Regions from separate parts of the Inquilinus sp. Marseille-Q2685 genome, predicted to be linked through region 2. Evidence: riboswitches for the same ligand, from Rfam matches in the RefSeq annotation. Region 2 holds a riboswitch; each other region holds the start of a gene.
What was found. A riboswitch is a leader RNA that binds a small molecule or an ion and turns the genes downstream of it on or off. The one in region 2 is predicted to bind thiamine pyrophosphate.
Positions count from the first base shown of each region.

Region 1: linked by a shared signal. The riboswitch ahead of thiE (thiamine phosphate synthase) and the one ahead of thiB (thiamine ABC transporter substrate binding subunit) in region 2 are both predicted to bind thiamine pyrophosphate.
Region 3: linked by a shared signal. The riboswitch ahead of thiO (glycine oxidase ThiO) and the one ahead of thiB (thiamine ABC transporter substrate binding subunit) in region 2 are both predicted to bind thiamine pyrophosphate.
Region 4: linked by a shared signal. The riboswitch ahead of thiC (phosphomethylpyrimidine synthase ThiC) and the one ahead of thiB (thiamine ABC transporter substrate binding subunit) in region 2 are both predicted to bind thiamine pyrophosphate.

Region 1 is NZ_CAKAKL010000006.1:276,381-281,305, forward strand. It holds gene LG391_RS25235 (ATP-binding protein) at 1-1,014, shown strand, start outside; gene LG391_RS25240 (VWA-like domain-containing protein) at 1,019-2,881, shown strand; TPP riboswitch at 2,936-3,031, shown strand; gene thiE (thiamine phosphate synthase) at 3,090-3,761, shown strand; gene thiD (bifunctional hydroxymethylpyrimidine kinase/phosphomethylpyrimidine kinase) at 3,758-4,558, shown strand; gene mmsB (multiple monosaccharide ABC transporter permease) at 4,623-4,925, opposite strand, start outside.
Region 2 is NZ_CAKAKL010000001.1:485,570-490,494, forward strand. It holds gene LG391_RS02250 (acetamidase/formamidase family protein) at 1-73, shown strand, start outside; gene lepB (signal peptidase I) at 385-861, shown strand; gene LG391_RS02260 (peroxiredoxin) at 879-1,547, opposite strand; gene LG391_RS02265 (hypothetical protein) at 1,580-1,726, opposite strand; TPP riboswitch at 1,849-1,953, shown strand; gene thiB (thiamine ABC transporter substrate binding subunit) at 2,005-3,006, shown strand; gene thiP (thiamine/thiamine pyrophosphate ABC transporter permease) at 3,066-4,688, shown strand; gene thiQ (thiamine ABC transporter ATP-binding protein) at 4,669-4,925, shown strand, end outside.
Region 3 is NZ_CAKAKL010000006.1:140,901-145,825, reverse strand. It holds gene LG391_RS24605 (NUDIX hydrolase) at 1-26, opposite strand, end outside; gene LG391_RS24600 (AMP nucleosidase) at 61-1,524, opposite strand; gene ftsY (signal recognition particle-docking protein FtsY) at 1,521-2,468, opposite strand; TPP riboswitch at 2,600-2,698, shown strand; gene thiO (glycine oxidase ThiO) at 2,689-3,891, shown strand; gene thiS (sulfur carrier protein ThiS) at 3,888-4,103, shown strand; gene LG391_RS24580 (thiazole synthase) at 4,117-4,887, shown strand; gene LG391_RS24575 (thiamine phosphate synthase) at 4,895-4,925, shown strand, end outside.
Region 4 is NZ_CAKAKL010000001.1:1,603,166-1,608,090, reverse strand. It holds gene LG391_RS07655 (class I SAM-dependent methyltransferase) at 1-163, opposite strand, end outside; gene LG391_RS07650 (CHAP domain-containing protein) at 259-765, opposite strand; gene LG391_RS07645 (hypothetical protein) at 907-1,479, opposite strand; TPP riboswitch at 1,562-1,677, shown strand; gene thiC (phosphomethylpyrimidine synthase ThiC) at 1,746-3,551, shown strand; gene LG391_RS07635 (phytanoyl-CoA dioxygenase family protein) at 3,714-4,610, shown strand; gene LG391_RS07630 (hypothetical protein) at 4,636-4,925, shown strand, end outside.

The DNA.
Region 1 (4,925 bases), on a different contig from region 2:
CTGAACGTGGCCGGCGTTCTGCCGGTCTTCATCTGGGGGCCGCCGGGCATCGGCAAATCGGCGCTGGTCCAGGCCTTCGCCGAGTCCGTCGGCCTGCCCTGCGTGTCGTTGCTCGGCTCGCAGCTGGCGCCGGAGGACATCATCGGCGTGCCGCAGATCGTCGACGGCAAGTCGCGCTTCTGCCCGCCGACCATCATCGCGCGGGACGAACCCTACTGCCTGTTCCTGGACGAGCTGAACGCCTGCTCGCAGGAGGTGCAGAAGGCCTTCTACTCGCTGATTCTGGACCGGCGCGTGGGCGAGTACCGCCTGCCCGAGGGCACGATCGTGATCGGCGCCGGCAACCGGGCGGAGGATGCGGCCATCACCCGGCCGCTGTCCTCCGCCCTGGTCAACCGCCTGGTCCATGTCCAGCTGCGCGCTTCGGCCCGCGACTGGCTGGACTGGGCCGGCGGCGCCGGGGTGCACGAGCTGGTCGTGTCCTATGTCGAGCAGCGGTCGGACCATCTCTGGTCCAAGCCGCCGAAGCATGAGGAGCCGTTCTCGACCCCGCGGGCCTGGGACATGCTGTCCCGCGCCCTGCACGCCTATGGTCCGGGCATCACGCTGGAGGAGATCAAGGTGCTGGCCAGCGGCCTGCTGACCCCGGCGCATGCCCAGCAGTTCACCGCCTTCGCCAAGCTGCGCGAGCGGGCACACGATCTGTCGGCGATCCTGAAGGGCGACCGCGGCTGGCCGGAGAAGCCGGAGGAGCGGGACATCCTGTACTTCCTGGTGCAGCAGCTGCGCGACCGGCTGATCAAGGAGCTGCCGGAAGACGAGGCCGCCGCCGGCCGTGAGGCGCGGCAGCTGGCCAACCGCGCGAAGGAGCTGATCGTGACCCTGGCGCGGATCTCGACCGAGCTGGCGCAGCTGGTGGTGACCGAGACCGAGAGCGGCGCCGCCCTGCCGGCCTGGTACACGATCGAGCTGGCGCGCGCCCTGCCGCGGCTGGCGGCGCAGCGGGCGGGCTGACGCCATGGCCAGGACGCGGGAGCCGCCGAAGGAGAACCTGCGCGCCATCGCCGCCGGCTGCGCCCTGCTGGGCGACCATCCGCTGTTCGCCTGGCTGGTCGACGGGTCGGAGTGGCGGCCGGCGCGCCCGTCCCGCCCCTTCCCGCCCGACGGCTTCGTCCGGCTGGCCCTGTCGCGCCACCGCCCCAGCGGCAAGCCGCTGCTGACGATCGAGGCCAATGTCTGGCGCCGGGCCGATCCGGCCGAATGGGCCCATGTCCTGGCCCAGGCGCTGCTGCACGAGCACCTGAACCATGTCGATCCGGCCCGCCCGGACGAGGCTTGGCGAACCGCCTGCGGGCTGGTCGCGGCCGAGTTCCTGCGCCCGCTGGGCATCGGCCGCCGCCCCGAGAGCCTGCCCTGGCCGGCGCAGCCGCCGGGCCGCGACGTGGCGGAGCTGGCGCGCTGGCTGGCCGAGAATCCGGCCGCGCTGGCGGCGCAGCCGCGGCTGGGCATCGCCGGCGCGGGAGAGCCCGGCTGGATCATCGCCGCCGACGCCCCGCCGCTGACGCCGGCGTTGCGGCGGAACCGGGAGGAGGGGCTGGCCACCGCCATCCGCCGCAGCGTCGCCGACGCGATCGAGGCGGCCGGCACCGCCGCGCGCGGCCTGGCCGGGCCGAAGCGCAACCCGAATTCGCCGGCCGAGCGCGCCCGCGCCTGGTTCATCGCCGGCTATCCGCTGCTGGCCGCGCTGGCGGCGACCTTCGAAATCGTCGAGGACGAGGCGCTGTGCCGGCAGCTGGACATCGCCGTCGCCGCCGTCGACACCGAGCTGCGGCGGATCTACCTGAACCCGAAGCTGCCCTGGACCTATGAGGGGCTGAAATTCGTCATGGCGCATGAGCTGCTGCATGTCGGGCTGCGGCACGAGCCGCGCCGCCAGGGCCGCGATCCTTTCCTGTGGAACGTCGCCTGCGACTACGTGATCAATGGCTGGCTGGTCGAGATGGGCGTCGGCGAGGTGCCTTTCGACACCCTGCTGCTGGACCCGGAACTGGGCTTCGAACGCGAATCAGCCGAGGCGATCTACGACCGGATCACCCGCGACTTGCGGCTGATCCGGCGGCTGAACAAGGCCCGCACCCTGCGTGGCAAGGGCAAGGTCGACATGCTGGGGAACCGCCCGCCGGCCTGGTGGACCGGGCCGGGCACCGACCTCGACGCCTTCTATCGCCGCGCGCTGGCCGAGGGACTGGACCTGCACCTGGCCGGCACCGGACGCGGCGATCTGCCCGGCGAGCTGGTCGAAGAGATCCGCGCGATCCAGCACCCGCCGATCCCCTGGGACGTCCGGCTGGGCCACTGGCTGGACACCTTCTTCCCGCCGCTGGACAGCCGGCGCAGCTTCGCCCGGGCCAGCCGGCGGCAGGCGGCCACGCCCGACATCCCGCGGCCGGTCTGGCTGCGCCCGGAGGAACGGCTGGCCGCCCGCACCTTCGGCGCTGTGCTGGACACCTCGGGCTCGATGCCGCCGCGGCTGCTGGCCCGGGCGCTGGGGGCCATCGCCAGCTACGCCATCAGCCGCGAGGTGCCGCTGGTGCGCGTCGTGCAATGCGACGCCGGGGTCCACGACATGGGCTTCCTGCCGCCGGAGACGCTGCTGCAGCGGGTGGAGGTCCGCGGCCGCGGCGGCACGGTGCTGCAGCCGGCCATCGCCCGGCGGGAGGGCGACGCCGGCTCCCCGCGCGACGCGCCGATCCTGGTCATCACCGACGGCGCCTGCGACGTGCTGTCGATCCGGCGGGAGCACGCCTTCCTGATGCCGGAGGGCGCCCGCCTGCCCTTCCGCACCGCGGCGCCGCAATTCCACTTCGAGCGGCCGGAGTGAACCGCCCGGCCGGTGCGCTTGACACCGGCCGCCCCGGCCTGCGAGCCTGGGCGCGGAAGTGACACGGGGTGCCCGGAAACGGGCTGAGATCATACCCGTCGAACCTGATCTGGGTCATGCCAGCGAAGGGAGCCGTCACGCGATGCCCGCCCGGGCCCCGATCCCTGAGGATCGATCGCCGACCGCCCTTCGCCGGAGGAGGAGCGGAATGGCTGCGGCTGCAGAGGCAACGGAACCGAGGCGGTGCTTCGACCTGTCGGTCTATCTCGTCACCGACACGCGGCTGAGCGGGCCGCGCGGCGTGGCCGAAGTGGCCGCGGCGGCGGCGCGGGGCGGTGTCACCATCGTGCAGATGCGCGACCCCGACGCCACCACCCGGGCGCTGATCGCCGCGGCCGGGGCGCTGCAGGCGGTGCTGGCGCCGCATGGCGTGCCCCTGGTGATCAACGACCGGGTCGACGTGGCCCTGGCGGTGGGCGCGGACGGCGTCCATCTCGGCGACCGCGACATGCCGGCGGCGACGGCGCGGCGCCTCCTAGGCCCCGGCCGCATCGTCGGCGTCACCGTGCATGACGCGGCCGAGGCGCGGGCGGTGGATCCGGCCGTCGCCGACTACGCCGGCATCGGCCCGGTCTTCGCGACCACCACCAAGGTGGGCGCGCGGCCGCCGATCGGGGTCGACGGCTTCCGGGCGCTGCGCCGGCTGGTGCCGCTGCCGGCCGTCGGCATCGGCGGCATCGACGCGGCCCGGACCGCGGACGTGATCGCGGCCGGGGCCGACGGCGTCGCCGTGGTCTCGGCCATCTGCGCCGCGCCCGCCCCCGAGGCGGCGGCCCGGGCGATCGCCGCGGCGGTGGCCGAAGGGCGGAGGCCGCGATGATCCCCAACGTGCTGACCATCGCGGGCACCGATCCCTCGGGCGGCGCCGGCATCCAGGCGGACCTGAAGGCCTTCTCGGCCCTCGGCGCCTATGGCTGTGCCGTGATCACCGCCCTGGTCGCCCAGAACACCCGCGGGGTGCAGGCGGTGGAGCTGGTGCCGCCGGCCTTCGTCGCGAAGCAGATCGACTGCCTGCTGGCCGATGTCCGGATCGACGCGGTCAAGATCGGCATGCTGGCGACCGGCGAGATCGTGCGCGCCGTGGCCGAGGCGCTGCGCCGGCACGGGCTGACCCAGGTGGTGGTCGACCCGGTGATGGTGGCGAAGAGCGGCGACCGGCTGCTGGACACGGATGCCGTGGCGGCGCTGCGCGAGGAGCTGCTGCCGCTCGCGACCGTCATCACCCCGAACCTGCCGGAGGCCGCCGACCTGCTGGGCCGCGCGCCGGCCGAGAGCCGGGACGAGATGCCGGAAATCGCCGCGGCGCTGCTGGCGCTGGGGCCCCGGGCCGTGCTGCTGAAGGGCGGCCATCTGGAGGAGGCGGAGAGCCCGGATCTGCTGCTGAGTGCAGCCGGGTCGCTGACGCTCGCGGCGCCGCGGATCGCCACCCGCAACACCCACGGCACCGGCTGCACCCTGTCCTCGGCCATCGCGGCCCTGCTGCCGCAGCGGCCGAACCTGGAGACGGCGGTGCGCGAGGCGAAGGACTACCTGACCGGAGCGCTGGCCGCGGCCGACCGCCTGTCGGTCGGCGGCGGCCACGGGCCCCTGCACCATTTCCACCGCTGGTGGGGGTGACTGGAACAGAAAAGGCGGGCGCCGGACACCGGACGCCCGCCTTCGGACTGGAGCAGCGTTGTGCTCAGCCGACCTTGTTCTTGTTGTAGACGTCGAAGGCGACGGCGGCGAGCAGAACCAGGCCCTTGATCACCATCTGCAGGTCGATGCCGAGGCCGAGGATCGACATGCCGTTGTTCATCACGCCCATGATGAAGGCGCCGATCCCCACGCCGGTAATCTTGCCGACGCCGCCCGAGGCCGAGGCGCCGCCGATGAAGCAGGCGGCGATGGCGTCGAGCTCGTACTGGTTGCCGGCCTGCGGCGTCGCCGAGGTCAGGCGCGCCGTGGTGATCAGCCCGGCCAGCGCCGCCAGTACCCCCATGTT
Region 2 (4,925 bases):
GCGGATCACCCAGACGGTGAACGGCTGCAAGGGCGTGCACATGATGATGGCGAAGGAGCTGCTGGGCCGATGACGGAAAGGCCCGAGCTCAGCTGAGCCCGGGAGGCGAGATGACATCAAATCAGCTCTCCGCCATCATCTGTGATTGAGATCGCTATTGGGACCGGAGGCCATGGTCGGACGCCGTGCGGCACTGCTTCTCCTTGGCTCCGCGGGCCTGTCGCTATCCGCACGCTCCAGCCAATCGGCCCCGCCTCAAGCCAAACTTGATAGCGCAGCCATCATCGCGCGCTTCTCTCAGGCCGGAATTCCGATCGACATCTTGCGTGTCGCCAGCGGAGCGATGATCCGGAACTGGAAGTCGACGATGCCGTCCTTGCCGACCTGCGGACGGCCGGACAGTTGCCGAAGCGGGGCGAGGTCGTCGTCTTCAGGCGACCGGATGGCGATGGCAAGGCGATGTTTCGCGTGATTGGCCTGCCGGGAGACAAGATCGCCGTGAATTCGGGACAGCTGACCCTGAACGGCATCAGAGTTGCCCGGGCTCCTCAAGGGACGATCAGAAGGCAAGTTCCCGAGCGATGGGAAACTTTGAGCGTATACTCCGAGACGCTCCCGGAGGGCCTATCTTATGAAGTCGCGGAATCCCCTACACCCGGCCGTTTCGACGAGATTCCGGAGACGGCAGTTGCAGCAGGAGCCATATATGTCTTGGGAGACAATCGCGACTATGCCGACGACAGCCGCTCTGCGCAGTTGGGGGATATCCCGCTCGATCACATCGTCGGCCGCGTCGTGTTCCGGCTGCGGCCCGATCCCAGCTGGCTGGTGCCGCCGGAGACGGTTCCCGGGCTCGGCTGAGCCCGGGAACGCGATCATCAGTCGCGCGGCTGAGCAACGGTGCGGAGATAGGGCTTGAGGGTCTTGAAGCCGGCCGGGAACTTCTGTTTCGCCTCCTCGTCCGAGACCGAGGTGACGATGATGACGTCCTCGCCGTTCTTCCAGTCGGCCGGCGTCGCCACCTTGTGCTTGGCGGTCAGCTGCAGCGAGTCGATCACCCGCAGGATCTCGTCGAAGTTGCGCCCGGTGGTCATCGGGTAGGAGATCACCAGCTTGATCTTCTTGTCCGGCCCGATGACGTAGACGTTGCGCACGGTCTGGTTGTTGACCGCGGTGCGGCCTTCCGAGGTGGTGCCGGCATCGGCCGGCAGCATGCCGTAGAGCTTGGAGACGACGAGCTCGGAATCGCCGATCACCGGGAAGTTCGGGGCGACACCTTGCGTCTCCTTGATGTCCTGGGCCCAGCTCTCATGCCGGTCGACCGGGTCGGCGCTGAGGCCGATCACCTTGACGTTGCGCTTGTCGAATTCGGGCTTCAGCTTGGCCACGGCGCCGAGCTCGGTGGTGCACACCGGGGTGAAGTCCTTGGGATGCGAGAAGAGCACGCCCCAGGACGAGCCGAGCCAGTCGTGGAAGCGGATCCGCCCCTCGGTGGTCTCGACTTCGAAATCGGGCGCGTCCTCACCAATCGCGAGCGGACCGGCCATTTTTACCTCCAATTAGCGTTAATTGCGGAATTTTACCGCGCCGTGAGATCGGTGTCATCAGGAGCATCATCTTCGACAAAAACGATCTCCGGCTCCGGCGCGGGATCGTCGATCTCCGGGAAGTCCTTGTTCAACGGCTTCATCGTCCTGAGCAGGGCCACAAGTCCGCACTCGTTCATGGGCTCCTCCCCGGCCATGCAGGAGACATGTGCCATCGGATGCCTTGCCGCAAGACCTCCAAATGGTCGCTCCAACCAAACGGGCCCGCGTTGACAGGGCGGTCGCTCGACCCGATGATGCGCGCGTCTTGCCGGGGTGCCCGAACGGGGGCTGAGAGGCGTGTCAGCGCCAACCCGACGAACCTGATCCGGGTCATGCCGGCGAAGGGAGAACGAGACGGCGCCTCAGGCATCGGCAGGTTCCCTTTCCGCCCGGCTGCGCCCCGCGGAGGAACAAGATGCGCCTGATTGCCGCCGTCCTGCTGACGGCCCTGACCTCCGCCGTCGCCGGGCCGGCCGCGGCCGAGACCCCGGTGCTCAAGGTTTACACCTATGAATCCTTCACCGCCGAATGGGGGCCGGGGCCGCAGGTGAAGAAGGCCTTCGAGGCCGAATGCGGCTGCACGGTCGAGTTCACCTCGGTCGAGGACGGCGTCGCCCTGCTGTCGCGGCTGAAGCTGGAGGGCAAGTCGACCCAGGCCGATGTCGTGCTGGGCTTCGACACCAACCTGACCGCCGAGGCGGCGGCGACCGGGCTGTTCGCGCCGCACGGCATGACGCTGGACGGTTTGTCGCTGCCGGTCGCCTGGACCGACCCGGTCTTCGTGCCCTTCGACTGGAGCTATTTCGCCTTCGTCTACGACAAGACGAAGGTGCCGAACCCGCCGAAGAGCCTGCACGACCTGGTCGAGAGCAGCGACCTTGAGCTGACCATCCAGGATCCGCGCACCAGCACGCCGGGCCTCGGCCTGCTGCTCTGGGTCAAGCAGGTCTATGGCGACAAGGCGCCGGAGGCCTGGGCGAAGCTGAAGCCGCGCATCCTCACCGTCACCCCGGGCTGGAGCGAGAGCTACGGCCTGTTCCGCAAGGGCGAGGTGCCGATGACCTTCAGCTACCTGACCTCGCCGCCCTATCACGTGATCGCCGAGAACGACGGCAATGTCGGCGCCGCGGTGTTCAGCGAGGGCAACTACCTGCAGGTCGAGGTCGCGGCCAAGCTCGCCTCCTCGAAGCATCCCGAACTGGCCGACAAATTCCTCGCCTTCATGCTGAGCCCGGCCTTCCAGGACCTGCTGCCGACGACGCAGTGGATGTACCCGGCGGTGACGCCGAAGGCCGGGCTGCCCGACGCCTACAAGGCGCTGCCGGCCCCGGCCAAGGCGCTGCTGTATCCGCCGGAGGAGGTCGCGGCCAACCGCGCCGCCTGGATCGCCGAATGGCTGCAGGCGACCAGCCGTTGAGCCAGCGTAGGTTGGATTCGCGGCACGCGAACCCAACATCCCGCGACGGCGCCGGCCTGTTGGGTTCGCCGTGGCGGACCCAACCTGCGGCGAATCGGATCGCATCGCTCCCCGGCCTCCTCGCGCTCCTCGCCATCCTGGCGCTGATCGCCACCGCGGCGACCGGCCTGATCCGCGCCGCCACCGAGTTCGACCTGCTGTCCGTCTGGGCCGATCCCTATCTCTGGTCGGTGCTGCGCTTCACGGCGCTGCAGGCCGGGCTGTCGGCGCTGATCAGCGTCGCCATCGCCATCCCGGTCGCCCGCGCCCTGTCGCGCCGCCGCTTTCCCGGCCGCACCCTGCTGCTGCGCCTGTTCGGCCTGCCGATGATCGTGCCGGCGGTGGCCGGCGCCTTCGGCATCCTGACGGTGTTCGGCCGCTCCGGCCTGCTCGCCGACCTGTTCGCGGCGCTGGGGCTGACCATCCGGCCGAACATCTACGGCCTGACCGGCATCCTGCTGGCCCACGTCTTCTTCAACATGCCCTTCGCCGTGCGCGTGCTGCTCTCGGCCTGGGGCACGATCCCGGCCGAGAGCTGGCGCCTGGCGTCGATGCTGGGGCTGCGCGGCGCCGACCTGTTCCGCCTGGTCGAATGGCCGATGCTGCGGCGCCAGCTGCCCGGCCTGACCGCCCTGATCTTCCTGCTGTGCTTCACCAGCTTCGCCGTGGTGCTGACGCTCGGCGGCGGCCCGGCCTCGGCCACCATCGAGATCGCGATCTACCAGGCGCTGCGCTTCGACTTCGACCCCGGCCGCGCCGTCGCCCTGTCGCTGCTGCAGGTCGCCCTCTGCGCGCTCCTGGTGCTGGCGGCGATGCGGCTGACCGGCCGGGTCGCCGACGAGGGCGGCGTCGGCCGGCCGGTGCTGCGCGGCGACGGCCGGACCGCGGCGGCCCGTGCGATCGATGCGACGGTGCTGGTCCTGGCCGCCGGCTTCGTGCTGCTGCCGCTGGTCGCGATCCTGGTCGAAGGCCTGGGCGGCATCGGCAAGCCGATCCTGTCCAGCCCCTCTTTGTGGCACGCCGCCGGGCGCAGCCTGGCCGTCGCCCTCGGCGCCGCCACGCTCGCCCTGGTGCTGGGCTGGGCGCTGGCGCACAGCATCGCCGTGCTGCGCATCGGCCGCCGGCGTCGGCGGCTGGCGCGGCTGTTCGAGCTGAGCGGCACCGTGGTGCTGGTGGTGCCGCCGCTGGCGCTCGGCGCCGGCCTGTTCGTCATGCTGCTCGGCACCGCCGACCTGCAGCGCTGGGCGCTGCCGATCGTCGCCATGGTCAACGCGCTGATGGCCCTGCCCTTCGTGCTGCGCCTGCTGGTCGGCGCCGCCGAGCTGGCGCAGCATCGCCACGGGCGGCTGGCCGACAGCCTGGGCCTGTCCGGCTGGGCCCGCCTTCGGCTGGTCGAATGGCCGCTGCTGCGCCGGCCCGCCGGCTTCGCCCTGGCGATCGCGGCCGGCCTGGCCTTCGGCGATCTCGGCGCCGCCGCGCTGTTCGGCGGCAACGGCAACGAGACGCTGCCGGTGCTGGTGGCGCAGCTGCTCGGCGCCTACCGCCTGCAGGAGGCGTCGACCGTCGTGCTGCTGCTGGTGCTGATGGGGCTGGCCCTGTTCGGCCTGATCGAAAGGATCTTCGGTGGCCACACGCGCGATTGAGATCGAGGGCCTGACCTATCGCTACGAGGCGATGGAGATGCGCTTCGATCTGACGGTCGAGGCCGGCGCCTTCGTCGTGCTGTTCGGGCCCAGCGGCGCCGGCAAGAGCACGCTGCTGAACCTGATCGCCGGCTTCGAGGCGCCGCTGTCCGGTTCGTTGCGGCTGCTCGGCCGCGACGCGCTGGGCCTGCCGCCGGCGGCGCGGCCGGTCACCACCCTGTTCCAGGACCACAACCT
Region 3 (4,925 bases), on a different contig from region 2:
CCGACCCCGATCTTCGGCCGATCCATGTGGGATGCGGTGCGGCTGTCCTCCGGCATCGGCCTACTGGAACGCCACTTCGGCGAAGCTGCGCAGCTTGCGGCTGTGCAGCTGCTCCAGGCCCAGCTCGCGCAGCCGCTCCATGGCGCGGATGCCGATCTGCAGGTGCTGACCGACCTGCTGCTTGTAGAAGGCGTCGGCCATGCCGGGCAGCTTCAGCTCGCCGTGCAGCGGCTTGTCGGAGACGCAGAGCAGCGTGCCGTAGGGCACCCGGAAGCGGAAGCCGTTGGCGGCGATGGTCGCGCTCTCCATGTCCAGCGCGATGGCGCGGCTCTGGCTGAAGCGCTGCACCGGCTCGCGATAGTCGCGCAGCTCCCAGTTGCGGTTGTCGATGGTGGCGACCGTGCCGGTGCGCATCACGCTCTTCAGTCCGTAGCCGGAAAGGCCGGTGATCTCGCCGACCGCGCGCTCCAGCGCCACCTGGATCTCGGCCAGGGCCGGCACCGGCACCCAGACCGGCAGGTCGGCGTCCAGCACATGATCCTCGCGGACATAGCCGTGGGCCAGGACGTAGTCGCCCAGCTTCTGGGTGTTCCTGAGGCCGGCGCAATGGCCCAGCATGATCCAGGCATGCGGCCGCAGCACCGCGATGTGGTCGGTGATGGTCTTGGCGTTGGACGGGCCGACGCCGATGTTGACCATGGTGATGCCGGAATGGTCCGGCCGGGTCAGGTGGTAGGCCGGCATCTGCGGCAGCCGCGCCGCCGGGGTGCCGCGGGCCCGCCCGCCGGGCATGGTGACGCGGTCGCCCGGCTCGATGAAGGCGTCGTAGCCGCCACCGTCACCCTGCATCAGCTCATAAGCGATGCGGATGAACTCGTCGATGTAGAATTGGTAGTTCGTGAACAGGACGAAGTTCTGGAAGTGCTCGCAGCCGGTGGCGGTGTAGTGCTTCAGCCGGAACAGCGAATAATCCGCCCGCGGCGCCGTGAACAGGGCCAGCGGGTGCGGCTCGTCCGGCGGGATCACGGCAGTGCCGTTGACGATGCTGTCGTCCATCATCGCCAGGTCCGGCAGGTCGAACACCGCCCGCATGTGCAGCATGCGCTCGCGGGTCAGGTCGCCCTCGACATGCATGCCGTCGGGGAAGGCGAAATGGATCGGGATCGGCGTGTCGCTGACCCCGACCTCGACCGGGACGTGGTGATTGTGGATCAGCTGGCCGATCTGCTCGGTCAGGTAGCGGTGGAACAGCGACGGCCGGGTGATGGTGGTGGAGAAGGTGCCCGGCCGGTCGACGAAGCCGTAGGACAGGCGCGTGTCGGCCCGGCTGAAATCCTCCACCCGGACCGTGAGGTAGGGATAGCAGGCGCGCACCCGCCTCGCCGGCTCCTCGCCGCGGGAATAGGCGCGGAAGGCGTCACGCAGCAGGCCGGTGTTGGCGTCGTAGATCGCGTGCAGCCGGGCCACCGCCTCGGCCGCGTCGCGGAACTGCTCGGGGGCGAAGGTCTGGGCGGTCTTGCTCATGCCTCGACTCCCATCAGCGACCGGCCGAACTGGTCGGCGTCGAAGGGTCGCAGGTCGTCGATGCTCTCGCCGACGCCGATCGCGTGCACCGGCAGGCCGAAGCGCTCGGCCAGCGCCACCAGAACGCCGCCGCGGGCGCTGCCGTCCAGCTTGGTCAGGATCAGGCCGGTGACCGAGACCATGTCGCGGAACACCTCGACCTGGCTGTGCGCGTTCTGGCCGGTGGTGGCGTCCAGCACCAGCAGCACGTCGTGCGGCGCCTCGGGGTCGATCTTCTTCAGCACGCGGACGATCTTGGCCAGCTCGGCCATCAGATTGTCCTTGTTCTGCAGCCGGCCGGCGGTGTCGATCAGCAGCACGTCGCGGCCCTCGGCCCGGGCCCGGGTCAGCGCGTCGAAGGCCAGGCCGGCGGCGTCGGCGCCGGGATTGGCCGTGACCACCGGGCAGCCGGAGCGCTCGCCCCAGACCTGCAGCTGATGCACCGCGGCGGCGCGGAAGGTGTCGCCGGCCGCGATCATCACGGAGCGGCCTTCCTCCCGCCACTGCTTGGCCAGCTTGCCGATGGTCGTGGTCTTGCCGGTGCCGTTCACCCCGACCACCAGTACCACCTGCGGCTTCCGGCCGGGCGAAAGGGTCAGGGGCCTGGCCACCGGGCGCAGGATCTGCGCCACATGGTCGGCCAAGGCGCGCCGGACCTCGTCGCCCGACACCTCCTTGCCGAAGCGGGTCCGGGCCAGCTCGGCGGTCAGCTTGGCGGCGGTGGCCGGGCCCAGATCGGCCTGGATCAGCAGCTCCTCCAGCTCCTCCAGCGTCGCATCGTCCAGCTTGCGCTTGGTGAAGATGCTGGTGATGCCTTCGGTCAGCTTGGCGGAGGAGCGCGAGAGCCCCTCCTTCAGTCGGGTGAACCACCCTTTTTTTGGCGCCCCTGCGCCGTTATCGGTCATCGGGTCTGTCATGCGCGCTTCTTAACACGCCGTGTGTGACCTCCGTAAGTCGGCCGGGCGCGGGGCAGGGGTGCCCTGGGGCGGGTCACAAAAAAGGGGTTGCAACCCGCCCGCCTCCGGGACTGAAATGGCGGCATCGGCTGGGGTGCCCGTCGTCATGGCGGGCTGAGATCATACCCATCGAACCTGACCTGGATCATGCCAGCGGAGGGAGCCTGAGATGACCGGCATTCCGATTCCGTCCCTTTTGCAGGCCGACTCCGTCGGCCCGACGCCTTTGCGCGGCGCAAGACCGCGCGTCGCCGTCATCGGCGCCGGGGTCAACGGCCTGGCCATCGGCTGGCGCCTGGCCCGCGCCGGCTGCCCCGTCGACGTCTATGACCGCGGGCCGGTCGGACGCGAGGCCAGCTGGGCCGCCGCCGGCATGCTCGCCGCCGGGCTCGAGGCCGAGCCGGGGGAGGAGGCGCTGTTCGGCTTGTGCCGCCGCGCCCAGGAGCTCTGGCCCGGCTTCGCCCGGGAGGTCGAGGCCGCGTCGGCCCGGCCCGTGGGCTATCGCGACGAGGGCACGCTGGCCGTGGCCCTGACCCGCGACGACGCGGCGGAGCTGCGCTTCTCCGCCGATTACCAGGCGAAGCTCGGGGTCGAGCTGAACTGGCTGACCGGCGCCGAGCTGCTGCGGCGCGAGCCGATGCTGCGGCCCGGCCTCGCCGCCGCGGTGCACAGCCCGGCCGACCATCAGGTCGACAACCGGTGGCTGGTCCCGGCCCTGGCCGAGGCGCTGCGCCGCGCCGGCGGCGGGCTGCACGACCATGCGGCGGTCGAGTCCGTCATCCTGGACCACGGCCGCGCCGGCGGCGTGGTGGTGGCCGGCGAGGTGCTTTCGGCCGATGCCGTGGTGCTGGCCGCCGGCGCCTGGTCGGGCGGCATCCCGGGGATCCCGCGTGAGGCGCTGCCGCCGGTGCGGCCGGTGAAGGGCCAGATGCTGGCGCTGCAGATGGACCCGGCGGCGCCGCTGCTGCGCCATGTGCTGTGGGCCGGCAAGGCCTATCTGGTGCCGCGGCTGGACGGCCGGCTGATCGTCGGCGCCACGGTGGAGGAGCGCGGCTTCGACACCACCGTCACCGCCGGCGGCATGCTGTCGCTGCTCGACGCCGCCTGGCGGGCCCTGCCGGGGATCGAGGAGCTGCCGCTGATCGAGAGCTGGGCCGGGCTGCGCCCCGGCAGCCGCGACGACGCGCCGGTGCTCGGCCCCTCGGCGATCGAGGGGCTGGTCTTCGCCACCGGCCATCACCGCAACGGCATCCTGTTGCTGCCGGCGACGGTCGAGGCGGTGGCCGGCACCATCCTCGACGGCCGCCTGCCGGAGGCGGCGGAGCCGTTCCGGATCGACCGCTTCACCCGGATCGCGGAGGCGGCGCAATGAGCGTGCCAGGGACCGTCAATGTGAACGGAGAGGCGGAGGCCGTGGCCGGGCTCAGCGTGCTCGACCTGCTGCTGGCCAAGGGCATCGACCCGGCGGCGCGCGGCACCGCCGTGGCACTCAACGACGCCGTGCTGCCGCGCGCCCGCTGGCCGGAGCATCGCCTGGCGGCCGGCGACCGGGTCGAGATCGTCCGCCCGTTCCAGGGCGGCTGAGGAGAGTACCGAGATGCAGGACCCCTTCATCATCGCCGGCGTGGCGCTGCGCTCGCGCCTGTTCATCGGCACCGCCGGCTATCCGAACCGCCAGGTGATGCTCGATTCGATCGAGGCCTCGGGGGCCGAGGTCGTCACCGCCTCGATCCGCCGGATCAGCCTGGAAGGCTATGCCGAGAGCCTGGTCGACCTGGTCGGCGACCGCTGGCGCCTCTTGCCCAACACCGCCGGCTGCATGACCAAGCGGGATGCGATCCTGACGGCGCAGCTGGCGCGCGAGGCGCTGGGCACCAATTGGCTGAAGCTGGAACTGATCGGCGACCGCGAGACCCAGTACCCGGACGTCGCCCAGCTGGTCGAGGCGGCGGAGGAGCTGGTGCGCGACGGCTTCGTGGTGCTGCCCTACTGCAACGACGACCTCGTCACCTGCATGCGCCTGGCCGATGCCGGCTGCGCCGCGGTGATGCCGCTCGGCTCGCCGATCGGCTCCGGCCTCGGCATCTCCAACCCGCATGCGATCGAGATGATCTGCAGCCGGATCCAGGTGCCGGTGGTGCTGGATGCCGGCATCGGCACCGCCTCGGACGCGGCGCTGGCGATGGAGCTCGGCTGCTCCGCCGTGCTGCTGTCGACCGCCGTGGCGAAGGCGCGCGACCCGGTGCGCATGGCCCGGGCCATGGCCGCGGGGGTCGAAGGCGGGCGGCTGGCCTCTCTGGCCGGCCGGATCCCGAAGCGCCGCCTGGCCGACCCCTCCAGCCCGCAGCTCGGCCTGATCGGGACGTGATGGGCTCATGACCGGGCTGCCGTCGCCGCCGCTGCTGC
Region 4 (4,925 bases), 1.1 Mb from region 2:
CCTGGCCTAGCGCGTAATGGATCTCGACGTCGCCGGGGTCGATCTCGACCGCGGCGCGGATGGCGTCGGCGGCCTCGGCCGGCTGGCCGTCGGCGAGCAGGGCAAGGCCGATCTCCAGGCGCCGGCGGGCCCGTGGATCCGGGATGGGAAGGGGCAGGGTCATGGGATGAAACGTCCGAAGCGCCGCGGCCGTGCCGCAGTCGCGCGCGGGCTTATAGCCGAAGCGCCTTGCGGTCGTCGAGAGGCTCGCGATCGGCCTCAGGCATTCGTGGGATAGACGAAGCCGTCCGCCTCGTAGATGCCGCCATAGGCGCCGGTGTCGGGGTTCCAGAACCGGACCGCGGTCCAGTCGTTGTCGCTGGAGACGTCGATCACCGATTGCTCGCGGTAGATCCGGCGCCGGGTCGGGCCGTCATTGCCCCAGTTGGTGTGCGACACGGTGATCTCGCGCGAATTGCGCACCGCCACCACCACCGAGATGTGGCCGGAGCTCAGCCGGTCCGACCGTCCCAGCACCAGCACGGCGCCGGAGCGCGGTTCGCTGCCCTTGCCGTAGACGCCGTCGGCCTGGTCCCACCAGGTCCAGGCGTCGCCCCGGATCTGGATGCCGGAGACGGCGCGGGCATAGGGCACGCATTCCTCCGGCGCGTTGGCGGTGACGTAGCGGGCGACTCCGCTGCCGGTCGGGTTGCGCACGATCTCGCGCCCCCCGCCACAGGCGGTCAGGGCCAGCGCGATCGACAGCACCCAGGCATGTCGCAGCATCTGCCTCCTCGCCCAATAAATCAGGAAATCACCCCAATTTGTTGGAATGTAGGTATTTTTAGGATTCTGGTCAAGATCGAGACGAGACGGCTTTCCCTGTCTTTGCCGTCGATGCCGGGCCGTTGCGGCCAGCTCGGAGCGTCAGAGCTTGTAGACGTCAAACGGGAGGGCCTGGAACGAGGCTTGAAGAGAGCACAGCGTATCTTCATGTCCTCGGAAGAGAGCGACGGGTTTGATGGTCCGGCCTTCCTTGAAGATCGAGACCGAACGCGTGTAGGCCATGCCGCCATGCTCGAGCCAGACGTACCAGACCTTTCGCGGAGGCAGGCTCGGGTGGGACCGGGTCTCTACGGAAAAGCCGCGGATGAAGCGGCGCCAAGCCAGCGGCTTTCCGGGTTCGACGGAATCGGTGAGCTGCCATTTGGCGTCCCGCGGCGCGATGATGTCCGGCAGCTCCGCACGCAGGCGATCTGCTGGCTCCCCGGGTTCGAGCGCCGCCGCGATGCTGCGCCAGATCGGCTCGGGCATGGCCTCCAGCGAGTCGAACCGCCGGACCTTGGCCCCGTCGTCCTGCGGCGGGCAGCCCACCTCCGGGCTTTGGTAGGAGGGGCCGGCCCGGGCCGGCGACACGGCCAGTACGGCAAGGATCGCGACTGCAAGGCCACCCCGCAAAGACATCCCCACCTGAACCCCAGCTTTGTCCGGGCCGATCATGGCATGAGGGCCGGACGTGGCCAATGGACCGCCCCGGCACACGGCCCGGCTTGACATCCCCTCCCCGGGCGCGCTCTGATCGGGGCGTTCCGAGGGGAGCTCCGGTAGGGAGCTGAGACACCACACCATTCGCGACGTGGGAACCCTTCGAACCTGATCCGGGTCGTGCCGGCGTAGGGAATGGAACCACATGCGCGCTCAGCCGCTCTCTTTCCAGCTTTCCGTCCTTGGCACGCCCTCAATCCGTCCGATCGAGGAGGCCGTGGATGCCCAAGGACGCCATCCCCACAACCGTCACCACCGGCCCGCTGCCGGCGTCGCGCAAGGTCCATGTTCCCGGTGAGCGCCACCCCGACCTGCGCGTCGCCATGCGCGAGATCGTGCTGTCGCCCGAATCCGGCGAGCCGCCGCTGCGCGTCTACGACGCCTCCGGCCCCTACACCGACCCGGCGGCGCTGATCGACATCGGCACCGGCCTGCCCGCGCTGCGGGCTGGCTGGATCGCCGCCCGCGGCGATGTCGAGGCCTATGACGGCCGCACCGTGCGGCCGGAGGATGACGGCCGCCGCCCCGGCGAGGCGGCGAACCTGTTCGAGTTCCCGCGCGGCGACCGGCGCCCCCTGCGGGCCCGCGGCGGCACCGCGGTGACGCAGATGGCCTATGCCCGCGCCGGCATCGTGACGCCGGAGATGGAGTATGTCGCGATCCGCGAGAATCTCGGCCGCGAGCGGGCTAGGGAGCAGGCGGCCCGCGACGGTGAGAGCTTCGGCGCCGCGATCCCGGACTATGTCACGCCGGAATTCGTGCGCGACGAGGTGGCACGGGGCCGGGCGATCATCCCGTCCAACATCAACCATCCGGAATCCGAGCCGATGGCGATCGGCCGCAACTTCCTGGTGAAGATCAACGCCAATATCGGCAACTCGGCCGTCACCTCCTCGATCGCGGAGGAGGTGGAGAAGATGGTGTGGGCGATCCGCTGGGGCGCCGACACGGTGATGGACCTGTCGACCGGCCGCAACATTCACACAACCCGCGAATGGATCCTGCGCAATTCCCCCGTGCCGATCGGCACGGTGCCGATCTACCAGGCGCTGGAGAAGGTCGGCGGCGTGGCCGAGGACCTGACCTGGGAGATCTTCCGCGACACGCTGATCGAGCAGGCGGAGCAGGGGGTGGACTACTTCACCATCCATGCCGGCGTGCGGCTGCCCTATATCCCGCTGACGGCGAAGCGGGTGACCGGCATCGTCAGCCGCGGCGGCTCGATCATGGCGAAGTGGTGCCTGGCGCATCACCGCGAGAGCTTCCTCTACACCCATTTCCGCGAGATCTGCGCGATCATGCGGGCCTATGACGTGGCCTTCTCGCTGGGCGACGGGCTCCGCCCCGGCTCGATCGCCGACGCCAACGACGCCGCCCAGTTCGCCGAGCTGGAGACGCTGGGCGAGCTGACCAAGGTGGCGTGGGAGCACGACGTCCAGGTCATGATCGAAGGCCCCGGCCACGTGCCGATGCACAAGATCAAGGCGAACATGGACAAGCAGCTGGCAGCCTGCGGCGAGGCGCCGTTCTACACGCTCGGGCCCCTCACCACCGACATCGCGCCGGGCTACGACCACATCACCTCGGGCATCGGCGCCGCGATGATCGGCTGGTTCGGCACCGCCATGCTCTGCTACGTCACGCCGAAGGAGCATCTCGGCCTGCCGGACCGCGACGACGTGAAGACCGGCGTCGTCACCTACAAGATCGCGGCCCATGCCGCCGACCTGGCCAAGGGCCATCCGGCGGCGCAGCTGCGCGACGACGCCCTGTCCCGCGCCCGGTTCGAGTTCCGCTGGCGCGACCAGTTCCACCTGTCGCTCGACCCGGACACGGCGCTCGCCTACCACGACGAGACGCTGCCGGCGGAAGGTGCAAAGACGGCGCATTTCTGCTCGATGTGCGGGCCGAAATTCTGCTCGATGAAGATCACACAGGAGATCCGTGCCTCGGCCGAGGCGGGGATGGAGGAGATGGCGGCGCGGTTCCGCGATGGCGGCGGGGAGATCTACCGCGCCGCCGAGTGACCGCTGCCGGCGGTCCGCACCGAGATGAAAATCATTCTTGGTGCGCGCCGAGACCGCCGGTATAGGACTCGCAGCGGAATTTGACCGCTGGCGGCCCGGGGCGGGCGTTCCGTCCCGGGCCGCCGTCGACGGCGTGACGGCGCTCGGCGCGGGGAGATTTTGATGGCAGCCCTTTCCGAACACGCGGCCAAGGCCGGCCGGATGACCCGGTTCCTGGTGCAGCGCCGGTTCCAGCGCGTCGCGTGGCGGGACTGGGTGGCCGATCGGATCGCCGGCCGGATCGGGCGCGGTCCGGTCGCCGGGTCGGCGGAGGGCCAGGGGGCCGCCGCGGCCCTGACCGGCGACGGCTTCGCCATGACGCCCTGGCTGATGACGCCGGATCGGGTCGAGGAGATGCGCCGTCACTTCGCCGGGCACCCGTCCTTCAACCCCTACAAGCCCGAGCACGGCACCTTCCAGGCGCCGGACCAGGCGCCGCCGGGCACCCATGTCGCGCATTTCCGGCCGGAGGTGGTGGTGAACGCGCCGCATGCGCTGGCCATCGCCAACGACCCGGCGGTGCTGGAGGCGGTGCAGGCGGCCCTCGGCTGCAAGCCGACGATCAGCTACATGGCCGCCTGGTGGTCGATCGCCGGCGACGGGCAGGCCCAGCACGCCGAGCTGTTCCACCGCGACTACGACGACTGGCGCTTCATCAAGCTGTTCGTCTATCTCACCGATGTCGACGCCGGGGCCGGGCCGCACATCTATGTCCGCGGTTCGCACCGCGAGGACCGGCTGATGCCGATCCGGCGCTACTCCGACGCCGAGGTCGAGGGCGCCTTCGGGCGCGAGCGCTTCGTCCAGTTCGAAGGGCCCGCCGGCACCAGCTTCCTGGAGAACACCTTCGGCTTCCATCGCGGCCTGCCGGCGCGGCAGACGCCGCGGCTGATCTTCCAGGTGGTCTACTGCCAGGGCCCGATCCTGTACGGCCCGCCGCGCCCGATCGTGGATGCCGGCCGGGTGCCGCCGGGCCTGACGCTCGATCCCTACGTCAACCGCGTCTATCTCCGGGCCTGACCCGGATGGTGATCTCGGGGCCGTCATGAGCCGCTCCCCGGCCATGGCGTTGGCGACGACTCTCGCCCGGGTCCGGGCGGCCGGCGGCAGGGCGGCGCTGTTCCTGTTCGCCTTCGCGCTCGGCAAGGGCTCCGCCTTCTTCGGGCCGCTGCTGCTGTCCCAGGTCATGAGCATCCAGGACTACGGCACGGCCGAGCTGGGGCTCAGCATCGGCGTGATCGGGGCGCAGATCCTCAGCCTCGGCATTCCGGGCGCGATCCCGCAGCTGGTGCTGATCCGCAAGGACGACCGCGTCCTCGACCTGCTGTTCTTCGT